Regions from separate parts of the Vreelandella sp. ssv genome, predicted to be linked through region 1. Evidence: predicted binding sites of a transcription regulator. Region 1 holds the regulator's gene; the other holds the start of a gene.
The links. The regulator sigma-54, encoded in region 1, starts transcription at its own class of promoters, with help from an activator protein. The targets are predictions, from matches to a motif close to TGGCACNNNNNTTGCTNT.
Positions count from the first base shown of each region.

Region 1 (7,586 bases):
ACGTGCGCATAGCGGCACCGCTGCAATCGCGCGCGAGCCTGCTGCAGGCAATGGGGCGCGGTATTTGGGTGACGGAACTGATGGGGCAGGGTGTCAACGGCGTGACCGGTGACTACTCCCGCGGTGCAGCAGGTTTTTGGGTTGAAAACGGCAAGGTACAGTACCCCATTGAAGAGTTCACCATTGCGGGTAATCTTGAGCGGATGTTTGCTGGGCTAGTGGGAATTGGCGATGACACCGATACCCGTGGCAGTGTTCACACGGGTAGCTGGTTGGTTGATGCCATGACCGTGGCGGGCGACTAAAAGCTACTGATCTTCCTCAAAACGGGCGTCGAACAGTGCTTGAATAGCGTCAAGCGCCTGTTCGGCGTCATCGCCTTCGGCGTTGATGGTTAGCTCGGTACCGCAAGGTGCGGCGAGCATCAATAGTGACATGATGTTGGCGGCGTCAGCAATCTGTTGCTGTTTCTGAACACGTATCGTAGCCGTGAACTGTTGGCCGCACTTAACCAATTTTGTAGCCGCGCGAGCGTGAAGCCCACGTTGATTGGTGAGTGTAAGTATTCTTTCTGGCACCCTGGTTCCTTTTCGCCGAGTGGTGTCATTAATGGGTAGTAGCGCTCAAGAGGTCTCTTGCTGCTCATCATCGGTTTGGGGTGCGCAGACCAAGGGAGTGGCGGGCTGTTCACTTAATGTGTAATGCAACCCTAGCTCGCGATGGCGCAGTTGAACTTCACCCATACTAGGCGCAAGCCTCTCTGCTAATTGTTCAACCATATAAACCGAACGGTGTTGTCCGCCAGTACAGCCAATCGCGATAGTCATGTAGCTGCGCTGACTATCTTGGTAAGCGGGCAACCAACGTTCAAGCCAAGCCTGAATATCGTTACTCATGGCATCTACGATGGGGTAACCGCTCAAGAAGGCCACTATGTTGGCGTCACGGCCTGTAAATTGGCGTAGCGTTGGATCCCAATAAGGATTGGGTAAGCAACGCACGTCGAAAACCAAGTCAGCATCCAGCGGCACGCCACGTTTATAACCGAAGGATTCAAGGGTTAGTGTTAACTTATCGCGATGCTGATGGGCTACTTGGTCGGTAATGCGGCGGCGCAAATCGTGTACCGAAAGCCGTGAAGTGTCGATCAATAAATCGGCCAGGTCGCGGATATCGTGCAGCGTTTCTTCTTCTTTATTAATTGCTTCTTCTAGCGTCATTTCGCTATCGCGAGTTAACGGATGGCGCCGCCTTGTAGCCGAATAACGCTCAAGCAGTATGCGTGCATCGGTAGTCAGGTAGATGACTTGAAAATCAATTTTACGCTGGCGCAACTCCGCTAATAACGACGGTAGTCGCTCTAAGGCACCCGGCAAGTTGCGGGCATCAATACTGACTGCCAAATGAGCGCGTTCACCCTGATCGCGTATTTCGTCCACCAATGCTCCCAGCAGCATGGCGGGGAGGTTATCAATCGCATAGTAGCCAAGATCTTCAAGCGCTTGTAAGGCGATAGATTTACCTGACCCAGAGCGGCCGCTAATGATCACAAGTTGCATAGAGTCTCTCTTTGCTTTGATCAAGCTGCGTTGAGGGTGGTGAGCGAAAACTAGCCTGCCATATTCTACCGCATAGCAAGTTTAGGTTTTTAAGGCGTTGTTTGCTCACGAATTTTAGCAGTAAGCAACTCAAGTAGTTCGCGCTGGCTGGCTGCTTTACGCAGCTTCTGGCGCGTATCCGCATCGTTCATGATGGTGGCTACTTGGCCTAATAGAGAGAGGTGTGTGTCATCAGCCTCTTCTGGTACCAGCAACACAAACACCAGATCAACGGGGTCGCCGTCGATAGCGTCAAAATCAATTGCTTCTGAAAGCTTTAAAAAACCAGCAATGGGGGCCGAACAGTGAGGGCTACGCGCATGAGGAATAGCCACGCCATTTCCAATACCTGTACTGCCTAAGCGCTCGCGGCCGATTAAGCGGCTAAACACTTCTTGGCTGTCCAGGCTGGGGGTGTTTTGGGCAATAAAGGTGCTGAAAAACTCCAGCACCCTTTTTTTGCTGCCCCCGGGGACGTCGAAAAGGACGCGTTCCGGGGGGAGTATGGTTTCCAACGTCATTGAATTAACGCACGCCTGCGCCTTGGGCGCGAGCTTGTGCTTTTTCCTTATGTTTAACTAGTTGGCGATCAATTTTGTCCGCTAATGCGTCAATCGCGGCGTACATATCACTGTCTAAGGCTTCTGCATGTAAATCTGCACCTGCTGCATGCAGTGTACAGGCAGCCTGCTGGCGCTCTTTCTCCACAGATAAGGTGACTTGCACCGTGGTTATATTGTCGTAATGGCGCTCTACACGTTCAAGCTTTTCGTTGACATAGTCACGCAAGGCGTCAGTCAGATCTACGTGATGACCAGTGATATTTACTTGCATTGACGTTCTCCTTATCCATCGGACTGTACTTCGATTGTAACCCTTTTTGCCGCGTTGCAAAGCCCTTGTCGAGAGTTTCGCTGCAATGTGTACCGATCTTAACGCAAACGACGTCGTTCACTAGATGAGGGAATGCCCATGGCTTCACGATATTTTGCCACTGTACGGCGCGCTACCTGGATACCGCCCTCTTCTAAGAGTGTGACCAACCGGCTGTCCGAAAGGGGCTTGCCGGGCGGCTCCTCTTGAATCAACTTCTTGAGCCTAGCGCGGATCGCAGTGCTGGAGTGGCTGTCGCCATCCTGGCTGCTGACTTGGCTTGAGAAAAAGTATTTGAGTTCAAACACGCCGCGCGGTGTATGGATATATTTTTGCGTGGTGACCCGCGAAATAGTCGACTCGTGCATTTCCACGGCCTCCGCAATATCGGCTAAAATGAGCGGTTTCATGGCTTCTTCGCCATACTCTAAAAAGCCAATTTGACGGGTAATAATTTCACGACCAACGCGCAGCAGCGTGTCGTTGCGGCTGGAAAGGCTCTTAATAAGCCAGCGGGCTTCCTGTAAATGCTCTTTTAAAAACTGGTTGTCCTGGCTTTTGTCAGCGCGCTTTATCAAGCTCGCATAGTCAGGCTGGATGCGCAGCTTCGGCAATGCTTCTGGGTTGAGTTCCAAATGCCACCCTTCGTGATCATGGCGCACGATAAGGTCAGGCGTTACATAGTTATCGTCGGTATCGCCATAGGCGCTACCGGGACGTGGATCAAGGCTTCGAATGAGTAGGATGACATCCGCTAGCTGGTCATCATCAAGCCCCAGGCGACGTTTCAGCAGGCGCATATCATCTTTGCCTAGCGATTCAAGAAACTGGCGGACTAAGCGGCGAGCAGGAACCAGAAGAGATGTGTCATCGGGAAGGGCGGCCAGCTGCAGCATCAGACATTCGCGCAGGTCACGGGCGAATATCCCCGTTGGCTCGAACTGCTGCAGCTTAAGCAGGATCGTTTCCACTTCACGCTGGCTAAGTCCATCAATCCCCTGCGCGCGAAGCCCTTCACGAATGTCATTGAGCGGCTGGGTTAAATAGCCGTTAGCATCTAGCGCGTCGATTAAACTTTCCGCGATAAGCTGCTCTCGAGCGCCAAAATCGGTCATGGCGAGCTGCCAAAGCAGGTGCCCATGAAGGCTCTGTCCGGCCGCTTGGCGCTCAAAATCAGGGCCTTCACCACTGGTGCCGCTATAGCTACCCATGTCTTGGTAGGTATCAGACCAGTCACTATCTACCGATAGCTCGGTAGGAATGCTCTCTGACCACTCTTCCTCTTTGGGCTCGCTGACTGCCTGTTCGCCAAATTCATCCTCTTGCTCGAGCATGGGGTTGGCATCTAAGGCCTGTTGAATTTCTTGACGAAGGTCCAGCGTTGATAGCTGTAACAGGGCTATAGCCTGCTGCAACTGAGGTGTCATGGTCAGCTGGGTGCCGATACGCAGTTGAAGAGAAGCTTTCATGACCATCTGAGAACCACTCGTTAATCAGAATGCTCCACCCTAGTGCGAGTAGGTCCCAGGTGCAAGTGCAATAAGCATGCCATTGGTAGTAAAGTTGTTGTAGAGCACTAATTAGACGAGAAAAATAAGCTTAGAGACGGAAGTCAGCACCCAAATAAACGTCTCTTACTTTTTGATTGGTCAGGATCGAGTCAGGAGATCCGCTGGCGATGATCTGTCCATCTCCCACTATATAGGCGATATCACAGATATCGAGAGTGTCACGTACGTTGTGGTCGGTGATGAGCACGCCAATATGGCGCTGTTTTAGCGCCCGGATAATGGTTTTGATCTCACCTACCGAAATTGGATCAACACCAGCAAAGGGCTCATCCAGTAAAATAAAGGCGGGCTCGGTGGCTAACGAACGCGCAATTTCCACACGTCTACGCTCGCCACCCGAAAGGCTCATGCCGAGGTTGTCGCGTATATGGGTAATGTGAAAGTCTTCAAGTAGCGCCTCCAGGCGCTGCTCGCGTTCGCTGCGGCTGAGCTTTTTGCGAGTTTCGAGTATCGCCATAATATTATCGGCGACCGATAATTTACGAAAAATAGACGCCTCTTGTGGAAGGTAGCCGATACCCGCCGCAGCCCGTTCATGCATTGGGGCGCGAGTTAAATCCAGGTCGTCGATACTCACCTTGCCAGCATCGGATTTCACGAGCCCAACAATCATATAAAAGGAAGTGGTTTTGCCCGCGCCATTAGGGCCGAGCAATCCCACAATGCTGCCTTGGGAGATCTCTAAGTTGATGTCTTTAACCACTCGGCGGCGCTTGTAGCTTTTCGCCAAATGGTGGGCATAAAGGGTTCGAATCGAGGCGGTGTCTGCTGTTGCCACGGCTTGGCTCCCTATTGTTCCGGCTGAAGAGTCATGCGGATGCGCTGGGGCTCGCTACCGTCAACGTCAGAGCGCGCCTGAATCACTTCTCGATCGATAAAATACTCAAGGCGACCGCCGGTAAAGGTGTCGTTTTGTTGAATTAATTCAGCATGGTCGATCAGCTCAACGCGGCGTTCAGCGACGTGGTAAATAATGCGTCTCGCCCAGCCTTCCGTAGGACCTTCTTGCCCTTCGGCTTGATGGCGCAGATAGGCGCGCTCACCGGTGGAGGTTGCGCGCGAGAGTTCGCCTGCCTCATTACGTTCAATTTCTACCCGCTCGCCGCGTAATTGCATTTCGCCTTGGCGAATATTGACATCGCCGCTGTAGACAGCAGTACCGGCTCGCTGGTCAAGGTCTAAACGGTCGGCTTCAACTTCTATAGGGGCTTGGCTGTCTTGAGCCATGGCCGATAGCGGCACCGCGAGTGCGAAAAGGGCGGTATAGATAAATGCTTTCATGGCAACTCCTCTTAAGGTTGTGTGGCCGGGGGATGTGTACCACGCACGTTGTCAGTTAAGCGCACCTGGCTATCGTTAAGCCACACGTCCATGCGTGTAGCGCTCATTGTCTGGGGCGGTTGTTGCAGCAGTACCGGTGTTTCACTCCACGCATGCTGGCTGAGCCCATCATAATGCAGGAGCTCAGTGTCTAGCTGCCAACCTTCATCCGGTGCGATCAGGCGAGCGGAGCCTGACATCAGCAGGGTCTGAGTCGAGGTGTTAAGGGTGCCTACATCGGCGCTTGCCATCCACTGCCGGTCTTCGCTGTCATACAGGATTGCTTCAGGCTCTTCAGTCCAGGTTTCACTTCGCTGAGGAGTATGAATAAGGCGCGGGGTTTTAAGCGACTGCATGACGCTGCCATTATCCCCAAACAGCGTAATTTCAGCGTTTTCAAGTACGTGTCCGGGTTCCTGGGCTTGAGCTTCAGGGTCGATGGTGGCGTCTTGAGGTCCACGTGGATCAAGCCATACCAGCAGAGCCCCCAGCGCGATGACCAGGCTCGCTAGCCAGAACCGCACTTTAAAACGTTTAAGCATTACGAGCGCCGTGTAAATAGGTGTCGAGCACCGCGCCCCAGTGTCCTTGAGCTTCAAGCAGAGTGTCACAAATTTCTCGCACAGCCCCATGGCCGCCCAGCCGTTCGGTAGTCCAGTCAGCGTGGGTATGCATATAATCCGGCGCGTTAGGGACAGTAATGCCGACGCCGCAGCGCTTAATGGCCGACAAGTCAGGTAGATCGTCACCGCAATAGGCCACTTGCTCGAGCTCTATATCGAGCCGTTGGCAAAGCCCACGCAGAGTGACGAGCTTGTCTTCACAACCCTGGTGCACATGGTCGATGCCTAGCGCAGCGGCGCGTTGGCTCACCATAGGCGAGTCGCGGCCTGTTATCAGGGCAACATGAACGCCCACGCGTTTGAGCAGTTTCAACCCGTGGCCATCCTGGGTGTGAAACGCTTTAATTTCGATGCCGTCAGCCTGAAAGTAGAGGCGACCGTCGGTGAGTACGCCGTCGACATCCAGTGCTAAAAGACGGACGCGGCGAAGACGATCAAGTAGCGCTGCAGATAGGGCCATAAAGCCTCCATATCAATTAATTCTAAAGCTAAACAAATAAAGCGCCGATGGGTTAAATAACGCCGCTAGCGAGCAAGTCGTGCATATGTAGCGCCCCAATAGGGTGTTGCTGTTCATCGACCACCGCTAGCGCCGTAATACGGCTCTCTTCCATGATGCGTACTGCCTCGGCTGCCAGAATGTCGGGGCCGATGCGTTTGCCTGGTCGCGTCATAACATCGTCAACGATGACGTCGCGCAGGTTGTGAAATTGATCCAACGTGCGTCGAAGGTCACCATCGGTGTATACCCCAGCTAGTCGTCCATTGCTATCTACCACGCAGGTGAACCCTAGGCCTTGCCGTGTAATCTCTAATAGTGCGTCGCGCAACGGGCTCCCCAGGGCGACCTGGGGTAGGCGCGCACCGTCGTGCATCAGGTCTCTCACACGCAGCAACAAGCGCTTGCCTAAGCTGCCACCAGGGTGAGATAGCGCAAAGTCTTCAGCGGTAAAACCGCGGGCTTCCAAAAGCGCCACGGCCAGTGCGTCACCTAACGCTAGAGCTGCGGTCGTTGAGCTAGTGGGCGCCAAGTCGAGCGGGCATGCCTCACGCTCAACGCCACTGTTTAAGTGTGCATCGGCGTGTTTGGCAAGCGTGGAATTAGGGCGCCCGGTCATGCTAACCAGCGGTGTGCCTAAGCGTTTAAGCAACGGTAAAAGTGCAGTGACTTCAGCGGTTTCACCTGAATTAGACAGCGCTAGCACGACATCAGCACGTGTGATCATGCCCAAGTCGCCGTGGCTGGCTTCGCCGGGGTGAACAAAAAAAGCCGGCGTGCCCGTGCTGGCAAGTGTCGCCGCAAGCTTACCGGCGATGTGCCCTGATTTGCCCATGCCGGTGACCACCACGCGGCCTTGGCAGGCCAGTATCAATTCACAGGCGCGATCAAAACTGTCATCGAGCTTTGCCTGGAGGCCTCCAATGGCTGCCTGCTCAATTTGCAGCGTACGCAGTGCACTTTCGCGTAGTAGGCTGGGTGGAGCGAGAGGCTGGCGCATAGCGTTTTCTCTTAACAATAAAAAAGATAAAAGTAGTAATCACCCATAATAACATCTCGACGCCCCACAAAGGCAGTGGTTGAGATCGTTGGTGCTGATGCG
Region 1 is NZ_CM182545.1:1,520,022-1,527,607, forward strand. Features, by position in the region: gene pmbA (metalloprotease PmbA) at 1-305, shown strand, start outside; gene AC5TBW_RS06920 (HPr family phosphocarrier protein) at 309-578, opposite strand; gene rapZ (RNase adapter RapZ) at 624-1,559, opposite strand; gene AC5TBW_RS06930 (PTS sugar transporter subunit IIA) at 1,649-2,119, opposite strand; gene hpf (ribosome hibernation-promoting factor, HPF/YfiA family) at 2,124-2,432, opposite strand; gene AC5TBW_RS06940 (RNA polymerase factor sigma-54) at 2,531-3,946, opposite strand; gene lptB (LPS export ABC transporter ATP-binding protein) at 4,071-4,820, opposite strand; gene lptA (lipopolysaccharide transport periplasmic protein LptA) at 4,832-5,323, opposite strand; gene lptC (LPS export ABC transporter periplasmic protein LptC) at 5,335-5,904, opposite strand; gene AC5TBW_RS06960 (KdsC family phosphatase) at 5,897-6,445, opposite strand; gene AC5TBW_RS06965 (KpsF/GutQ family sugar-phosphate isomerase) at 6,498-7,484, opposite strand.

Region 2 (7,586 bases), 1.3 Mb from region 1:
AAGTCACGCAGCCGATCCACCTCTTCGACAATGATGTGGGTATATTCACGCAGCGCCGGGTCGTCTAGATCCCGCTCTAGTAACTGCGCGGCACCGCGAATGCCACCTAAGGGATTCTTTACTTCATGGGCTAACCCGCGAGCAAGTACCTTGATGGTCTCCTGACGAGTGGTTAGCGCCTCTTCCCGGGAGATTTGCATTAACCGATCCCGCGGCTCTACCTCTAATAGCAGCTCATCGTCCGATAATGGTGTCACCGTATAGTCGACGGTGAGCGGTTCGCTATTAAGTGGCGTAATCCGTGCTTCGCGCTGGGTATAAGGGTGAAACGCATCCCGTGCTTTAGCCAGGACATCATCAATGCTCTCATCGCCGCCCAGTAGTGTATCCAGGCTAATCCCGTGCACTCGGCTAAGGCTGACCGCCAATAGGGCCTCAGCGGCAGGGTTCATCCAGCGCACACGCAAATCTCCGTCTAGCAGTAAGACCGCCGTGGTGAGATGTTCAAGCAAACGCTGATGCATGGTGTCGTCCTGAAAAATTGCGTCTTCCATCGCCGTTACAGACCTACAGGTGGATGATCAGTGAGGGAACTGCAAAAAGCGCGCCAATTATGCATTTATGCCTATCTGCACGGCTTGTGGGCAACGCAGTCAACGATGGTGAATCGTTTTAGCGCACTTGCAGCACCAAACACATCGGGCACCGCACCATTTTAGTGCATCAAGGTGTTTAACTATGTTTTTAAAACCGCTTTTAAAACGGCTTTAAGGAACCGTAATGGCCACCACAGGCGTGCGATGCTGCAAACGCTGGCTGCTATCCAATAGCTCAGCCTGAAGCTCATACCGGCCTGAGGAGAGCCCTGTTAACCAGAACACATCGCTATGCAACGCGGTCTGGCTAATCTCTCCATTAACGAGCAGCCGCACTTGGTGGTCATCACGTAGCGGTGGTGCAATAGCCACTTCCACCGCCGTGCTTTTCTCCATCAATCGTGCCCCTTGCTGGGGCAGAGCAATCGAAAAATGATCATAGGGCATGAAGGGCTGCCCCGGTTTACCCTGGGGACGTACAGCAGCAGGCGTCTCACTGACAGAGGTATACGCCGCTCTTAGCGCTGGCGGCAGGCTAGGCAGTGGCGCTAATTCCAACGCTTCCCCACCACGGCCTGGGTTATCGGTAAAGGTAACGTTGCCTTGCGCATCGGTAACCCGGTAAACCGTCTGAGCGAAAGCCGTATCCGGTCTGACAGCTTCAACAATGCTCAATGCAGCGGTCATCAAGATACTGACCGCTAATGCGCTCACTTTGCCCATAGCACCCCTCATAACTCTCTTCATCCCCAAAACGAAAAAACCCCGCCGAAGCGGGGTTCTCTTAACAACTGCAGTTATCACAGCATCTACACTTATCACCGCCTAACGGATAGTAACAGCCAGGGGTGAGTAGCGCTGATTAGCAGCTGTAGTACATATCAAACTCGATGGGGTGAGTCGTCATGCGAATACGCTCTACTTCTTCCATCTTGAGCTCGATGTAGGCATCGATCATTTCGTCGGTGAACACGCCACCTTCGGTCAGGAACGCACGGTCAGCGTCGAGGGCTTCCAGTGCCTGATCCAGGCTGTGCGCTACGGTGGGTACTAACTTGCCCTCTTCTGGCGGCAGGTCATACAGGTTTTTATCCATAGCATCGCCAGGATGGATCTTGTTCTTGATACCGTCGATACCAGCCATCAACATGGCAGAGAATGCCAGGTACGGGTTAGCCGTCGGATCAGGGAAGCGAGCCTCAACACGCTTGCCTTTCGGGCTAGCGGTGTAAGGAATACGGATGGAAGCAGAGCGGTTGCGGGCACTGTAGGCCAGCATTACCGGTGCTTCAAAGCCAGGCACCAGACGCTTGTACGAGTTAGTAGAAGCGTTGGTGAACGCGTTCAATGCACGGGCGTGCTTAATGATGCCGCCAATGTAGAAAAGCGCCATTTCAGACAGGCCAGCGTATTCGTCACCCGCAAACTGGTTTTGGCCATCTTTCCAGAACGACTGGTGAACGTGCATACCAGAACCGTTGTCGCCAACCAGCGGCTTCGGCATAAAGGTCGCCGTTTTGCCATACGCGTGTGCCACGTTGTGGATCACGTATTTCATTTCCTGAACTTCGTCAGCTTTCTTCACCAGCGTGTTGAATTTAACGCCGATTTCGTTCTGACCTGCGTTGGCAACTTCGTGGTGGTGAACCTCGACGGTCTGGCCAATCGCTTCCAGGGTGTTACACATCGCACCACGGATATCATGGAAGCTATCAACCGGAGGAACCGGGAAGTAGCCGCCTTTAACGCGCGGACGGTGGCCTAAGTTGCCGCCTTCTACCTGACTATTGGTCGCCCAAGCGCCTTCGTCAGAGGTGATTTTGTACATAGAGCCCTGGATATCAGACTTCCAATGTACTTCGTCAAAGATGAAAAATTCAGGTTCAGGACCGAAAAACGCGGTATCACCCAGACCAGTAGACTCTAAATAAGCTTCAGCACGCTTAGCGATGGAGCGCGGGTCGCGATCATAGCCCTGCATAGTGGCCGGCTCGATGATGTCGCAGCGCAGAACCAGCGTCGCATCTTCGGTGAAGGGGTCGAGATAGCCAGTACCATCTTCCGGGCTCAGAATCATGTCGGATTCGTTAATGCCCTTCCAGCCTTCAATAGAAGAGCCATCAAACATTTGGCCATTCTCGAAGAATTCTTCGTTCACATCGCGAGCAGGCACGGTAACGTGCTGTTCTTTACCGCGGGTATCGGTGAAACGCAGGTCTACCCACTTAACATCATGTTCTTCAATTAACGCGAGAGTCTTGGCTGACATAGAGTCCTCCGGTATGAGCATGGCTTAAAGCTAACGACTGTAAGCTACCGATAAAAGTGTTGTTCGACAAAATACGTGCTAAACCGCACGTTTGTCATTCTTATTCGCTCAACGTTTGCCTGACATTAATAAACAAAGCGCTCAGCGAGCATTACAGACCGGCTATCGTTTTAGCACGCCGCAGGGCTTATGCCTACGGTACGCGAGCCGCTTCCAAATACAATGCAGAGTGCATGCCAACACTGCACCAATATGGCATAAAAAAACAACAACTAATTGTTTTTTAAACGTTTAAAAATTGATTTAAATGCCTCTTGATGACGCATAAGCCTATAAAGAGCCTCGTTAGACAACTAAAAAATATCTCAACGCACCAAAATAGATCAAAAATAATGCCTTATGCGCCATAGCAGTGCATTAACAATACTGAACCCTCTTTTTTGGCTCGCAAACTTTTTACTTGCTACTCAAATAAACCAGCTACTACAATAAATTACAATTTGATAGATTTGCTCACAATTGGAGTCGGCAAATGGGATCGGTCTGCTTTATCGTTGATGCCATGGTGACAGGTGAGATGTTGCCACGCCATTTGAAATCCATACGTGGATCCGGCATCGCCGACCATCTGCTCCCCATTCTGGTGACGAGCACGCAACCCCATGCTCGCCTGGGCTCACTTGAGCAGCGTTATCATACTCACTGCTTGATTACCCCAGCGCTGCCGTTGGGAGCACGTATCAATAAAGCGGCGTTCGCCAGCCAAGCTGAGTGGTTAATTATCGCGTTACAAAAGCAGCCACTACCTGCCAATCTGTGGGGTTCGCTCTACCCCCAACTAAATACCTACAGTCTAGATGCTTTGATTATTGGCCTTGCGCAGCCATCATTATCCGAGCGCATCCTGCGACGCTTATTGGCTAGCGCACAACTGCTACCTCCCTACATTGCCGTTAGCCGGGCCTGGCTTGAACGCTTGGGTGGTTTTGACCCTGAGCTGGATGGCCGCTGCGCGATTGACGACTTTTTACAGCGTTTGCATGCCTGCCCCACCCGTCTGAAAACGTATAGAGGCCATCTGCTTAGTCAGGCAGAGGAACAAGATAACCCCACGCTGACAACGCCCACGGACCCCGCTTACACGCCACGCCCATAGGACCATTGGGCTTTTGTTTACCGCACCTTTACAGCCGTTTTAATACCTCTTTTCACTGCACTGCTATCACGCTTGTACAATTAACGTACCTTCAACCGCTTGCCGAATAGCATCGCTCCCAACGTGGTGGTATTGGCTAACTTGTTCAGCCCCACCGACCCTACAACGCCTACCACCATGAGCACCACCGCATACACACCAATCGATAATGCCAAAGGCGCAACGACCACATCGGTCAGCACGAAAAACATGGGGTGAGCCAAGTAAACACCAAACGAATACGCATTGATGTGGCGAACCCATAACGGCGCCGGTCGTCCTGCCAAATAGCGCATGGCGCAGAGCATAAACAGCACAAAAAAAGGTATCACCCATACCTCTTTGGAGGAAAACGCCAGCCAGCCAGCAAACGTCGCTGCAATAATGAGTATCACCAGCAGTGCCAGCCACACCGGATGCGCCATCTGCTGCATCCAACCGGGCCGCTCAGCCAACAAACTCTCCGTGGCTAGCGGGTAGTAACGTACAAGCACCAACGCCAGAAAAAAAACATAAATCCACCCCAAGGGTGCGATCCACAGCAGATAACCAGGCAGGTCAACGTCAAACCAGTAAGCCAAGCCCCAATACGCCATGCTGATCACGCAGGCGCCCCATAGCCACGGTACCGGGTTCATTCGCCACAGCTGCCAGCGGGTAAACAGCCAATAAGCCACGTAAAACTGCATCGCAATGATCAAAAAATAGCCATGCCAACCCGCATAGACATAGTACTCGACCGCATTGGCCAAAAAGCCCACCGGCTCATCCGCACCCCGCTGCCTTAGCCACTCAGCGGTCGAATAAATAAAGCCATACACGAAGTACGGCACCATGACATATTTCACACGCTGAAGGAGAAAGCCTTCTGGGACGGATTTATTGTAGCGAACGGCGAAAACGAAGACCGCAATAAACAGAAAAATTGGCGTACCCAGCACCAGCGGTATGCGCATCAAATCAGTGGCAACGTTATCGAGGCGCTGATTAACGTGATCTAATAAATGAAACAAAAAAACGGCTATACAGCCGTATGCACGCAACCAATAGATCTCTTCAATTTTTCGCATTGGGCCTCCCGCCGTTACCTAACTCCACTTTCGGCACCCTGAATGGCTATTATGAATAGCTACCGCCGTCGTGCTGTCCGACCTCATTGAACAGTTTTAATTTCCGGAGGTAACATGTTCAAAATCAAGCTGCCGCTTAACTCATACCGATGTCGCGTGCTACTCAGCACCCTAATTGGATGGCTAACGTTCAGCGGTCATAGTTTAGCCAGCGAGGTTACGCACCATCAGTTCTTCTCACCCACGCTCGGCTACGACTACCCGTATAGCGTTTATTTACCTGACAATTATGACACTCAAGCGACGGCTACCTATCCAGTCATTTATATGCTGCACGGCTCTTTTGGAACAGACCGCGACTGGGTTTCACGCGGAAATTTGCAACAGGTCGCCGATAGGTTAATCCGCGCTGGGCACATTCCACCCGCAGTTTACATCATGCCGGGCAGCCGCAGCTGGTGGGTAGACGGGCATAACGAACCCGCGCGCAGCGCGTTTTTTAATGACCTAATGCCCCACGTGGAAGCAACCTACCGTGTTGGCAAAGAGCGCCACCAACGTGGTGTAGCAGGCCTTTCCGCCGGAGGCTATGGTGCGCTTAACTTCGCTCTAGAACGGCCTGACTTATTCGCCGCCGTGGCCGCATTAAGCCCCGCCAGCTACGTCCCTTTACCGCCGCGCAACTCCTCCGCTTGGCGCCATCCCGCATTTCTGGATGAACAAGGACAATTTGATAAGGAGCTTTGGGAAACCCTTAACTACACCGCCTACCTAGAAGAGTACCGCCTACTCGTGACACCCCGCGGTACCGACGAAGAGGGTGATCTTTCCCCAGTACCGCTCTATATCAGCGCCGGACGCCGCGACGTTTACGATGCAGAGTTCCATGCCCGCATACTGCGCCAAGCGATGGAGCGCATTCAGCCCAACGACGTGAGACTCGACCTTTACCCCGGCGGGCATACCTGGCAAGTATGGCGCGCCAGCTTACCGGCAGCACTAAACTTCTTATTTCAGTACGTGGGGCAGTCCAATAACGTCGCGGCAGCGGAAGACACGGCGGAAGAAAAAGCGCCTATCGAAGAAAGCCCTGATGAAGTAAGCAGCTGAACGCACTACACTAAAGATACATCCATTGTGACAAGGAAGACGACGATGCATCAGCACGTAGAATGGGATAACCCAGGTAGCGCCAGCGTAGCGGAGTACTTTAAAAACGACCCCGACCATAACGCCCCCGACCCGGGCGACATTATTTCAGCCCGTTACCAGGGCGCCATGGTACGCGTCAAAGTAGAAGCCTATCGCGAAGATGACGCGGTCAGCATTGGTGAAGTCGTCGCGATCATCGACGCCAAGGGCGGCCGCCACCAAAGCCACAGCAAACTCAATGTAGGCCACATCGTCAGGGTCCCCGACGACAAACGCGCCATGGAAACACCGCCGAAAGAAGATTAATGCGTTAGCGCTTTGCTACTTTCAGCAACAAAAAGCCATCAACTTGATGGCTTTTTTACGTGAATTTGAATAGCTAGGCGACGGAGTTCAACTCATGCATCTGAACCACCGTTCACTTCGCCATACTTCACTCTCACTCTTCTCATTTGATTTGCGTGCTACGCTTAGCGCTACCGCTCCCCTTATATAGGTCCTTCACTATGCATCCTTTTCGTCTTTTCACTGCCTTGGTGACTACGCTGGTGATTGCTCTGCCTGTCTCTCTCCAAGCCCAGGCGCAAACCAACGGGCAGTGGGGGGAATATGACGATGTGTTTGAGAACGGCGCGCGCCATGCCAATGTTTGGCAGTGGGGTTGGACCGGCATTTACGCCACCAGCCTGGCGGTGAACGCTTACCAATCAAGCGAGGCAAGCGACCCTGATGATCGCTTTGATGCGCGGGTGGGTGTGGTGAAATCAGCACTGGCCGTGGGTGGGATGCTGACGGATCGCCAGCCGCACCCGGCGGCCTTGGCCGAATATAAGCGTTTGAAAGCTAGCGGTGATTTAAGCGGCGTGCAGGCGCTAGGCTTGCAGCTCGCCCAAGCGGAACGTGAACGGCGCGGCTGGGGTGCTCGGGTGGGCTCTTTGGTGGTGAATGGCGTGGCAGGCGCGGTGATTGCGGCCGATGGCCGGGAAAGCGATGGTGCGATCAACTTTGCTACCGGCATGCTGGTCAATGAGCTACAAATTTGGACCCAGCCAAATCAGGCATCGTCTGCCATTAATCGCTTCCAACCCGCCAATCTTTCACTGGGGTCGATCACTATACCTGGTGAATATGCACTGAATATGGGGCCACAGCAGCTAGGCGCTACCTGGCGTTACTGATTTAAACCCTCTTCCCATTTAAGTTGTTCCCCTAAAGCGCTGGCGGCGGTTTTCCGCCAGCGCTTTATTATTGCCAGCGGGGCGTGAATGAGTAAAATATCCAGCGATTTTTTGGCTTTGCTAAAC
Region 2 is NZ_CM182545.1:203,409-210,994, reverse strand. Features, by position in the region: gene glnL (nitrogen regulation protein NR(II)) at 1-524, opposite strand, end outside; gene AC5TBW_RS01045 (DUF4124 domain-containing protein) at 768-1,319, opposite strand; gene glnA (glutamate--ammonia ligase) at 1,459-2,865, opposite strand; gene AC5TBW_RS01035 (hypothetical protein) at 3,398-4,021, shown strand; gene AC5TBW_RS01030 (acyltransferase family protein) at 4,102-5,130, opposite strand; gene AC5TBW_RS01025 (alpha/beta hydrolase) at 5,245-6,240, shown strand; gene AC5TBW_RS01020 (hypothetical protein) at 6,286-6,588, shown strand; gene AC5TBW_RS01015 (hypothetical protein) at 6,789-7,460, shown strand.
Region 2: the regulator sigma-54 is predicted to act here: its motif matches at 3,087-3,104, upstream of glnA (glutamate--ammonia ligase).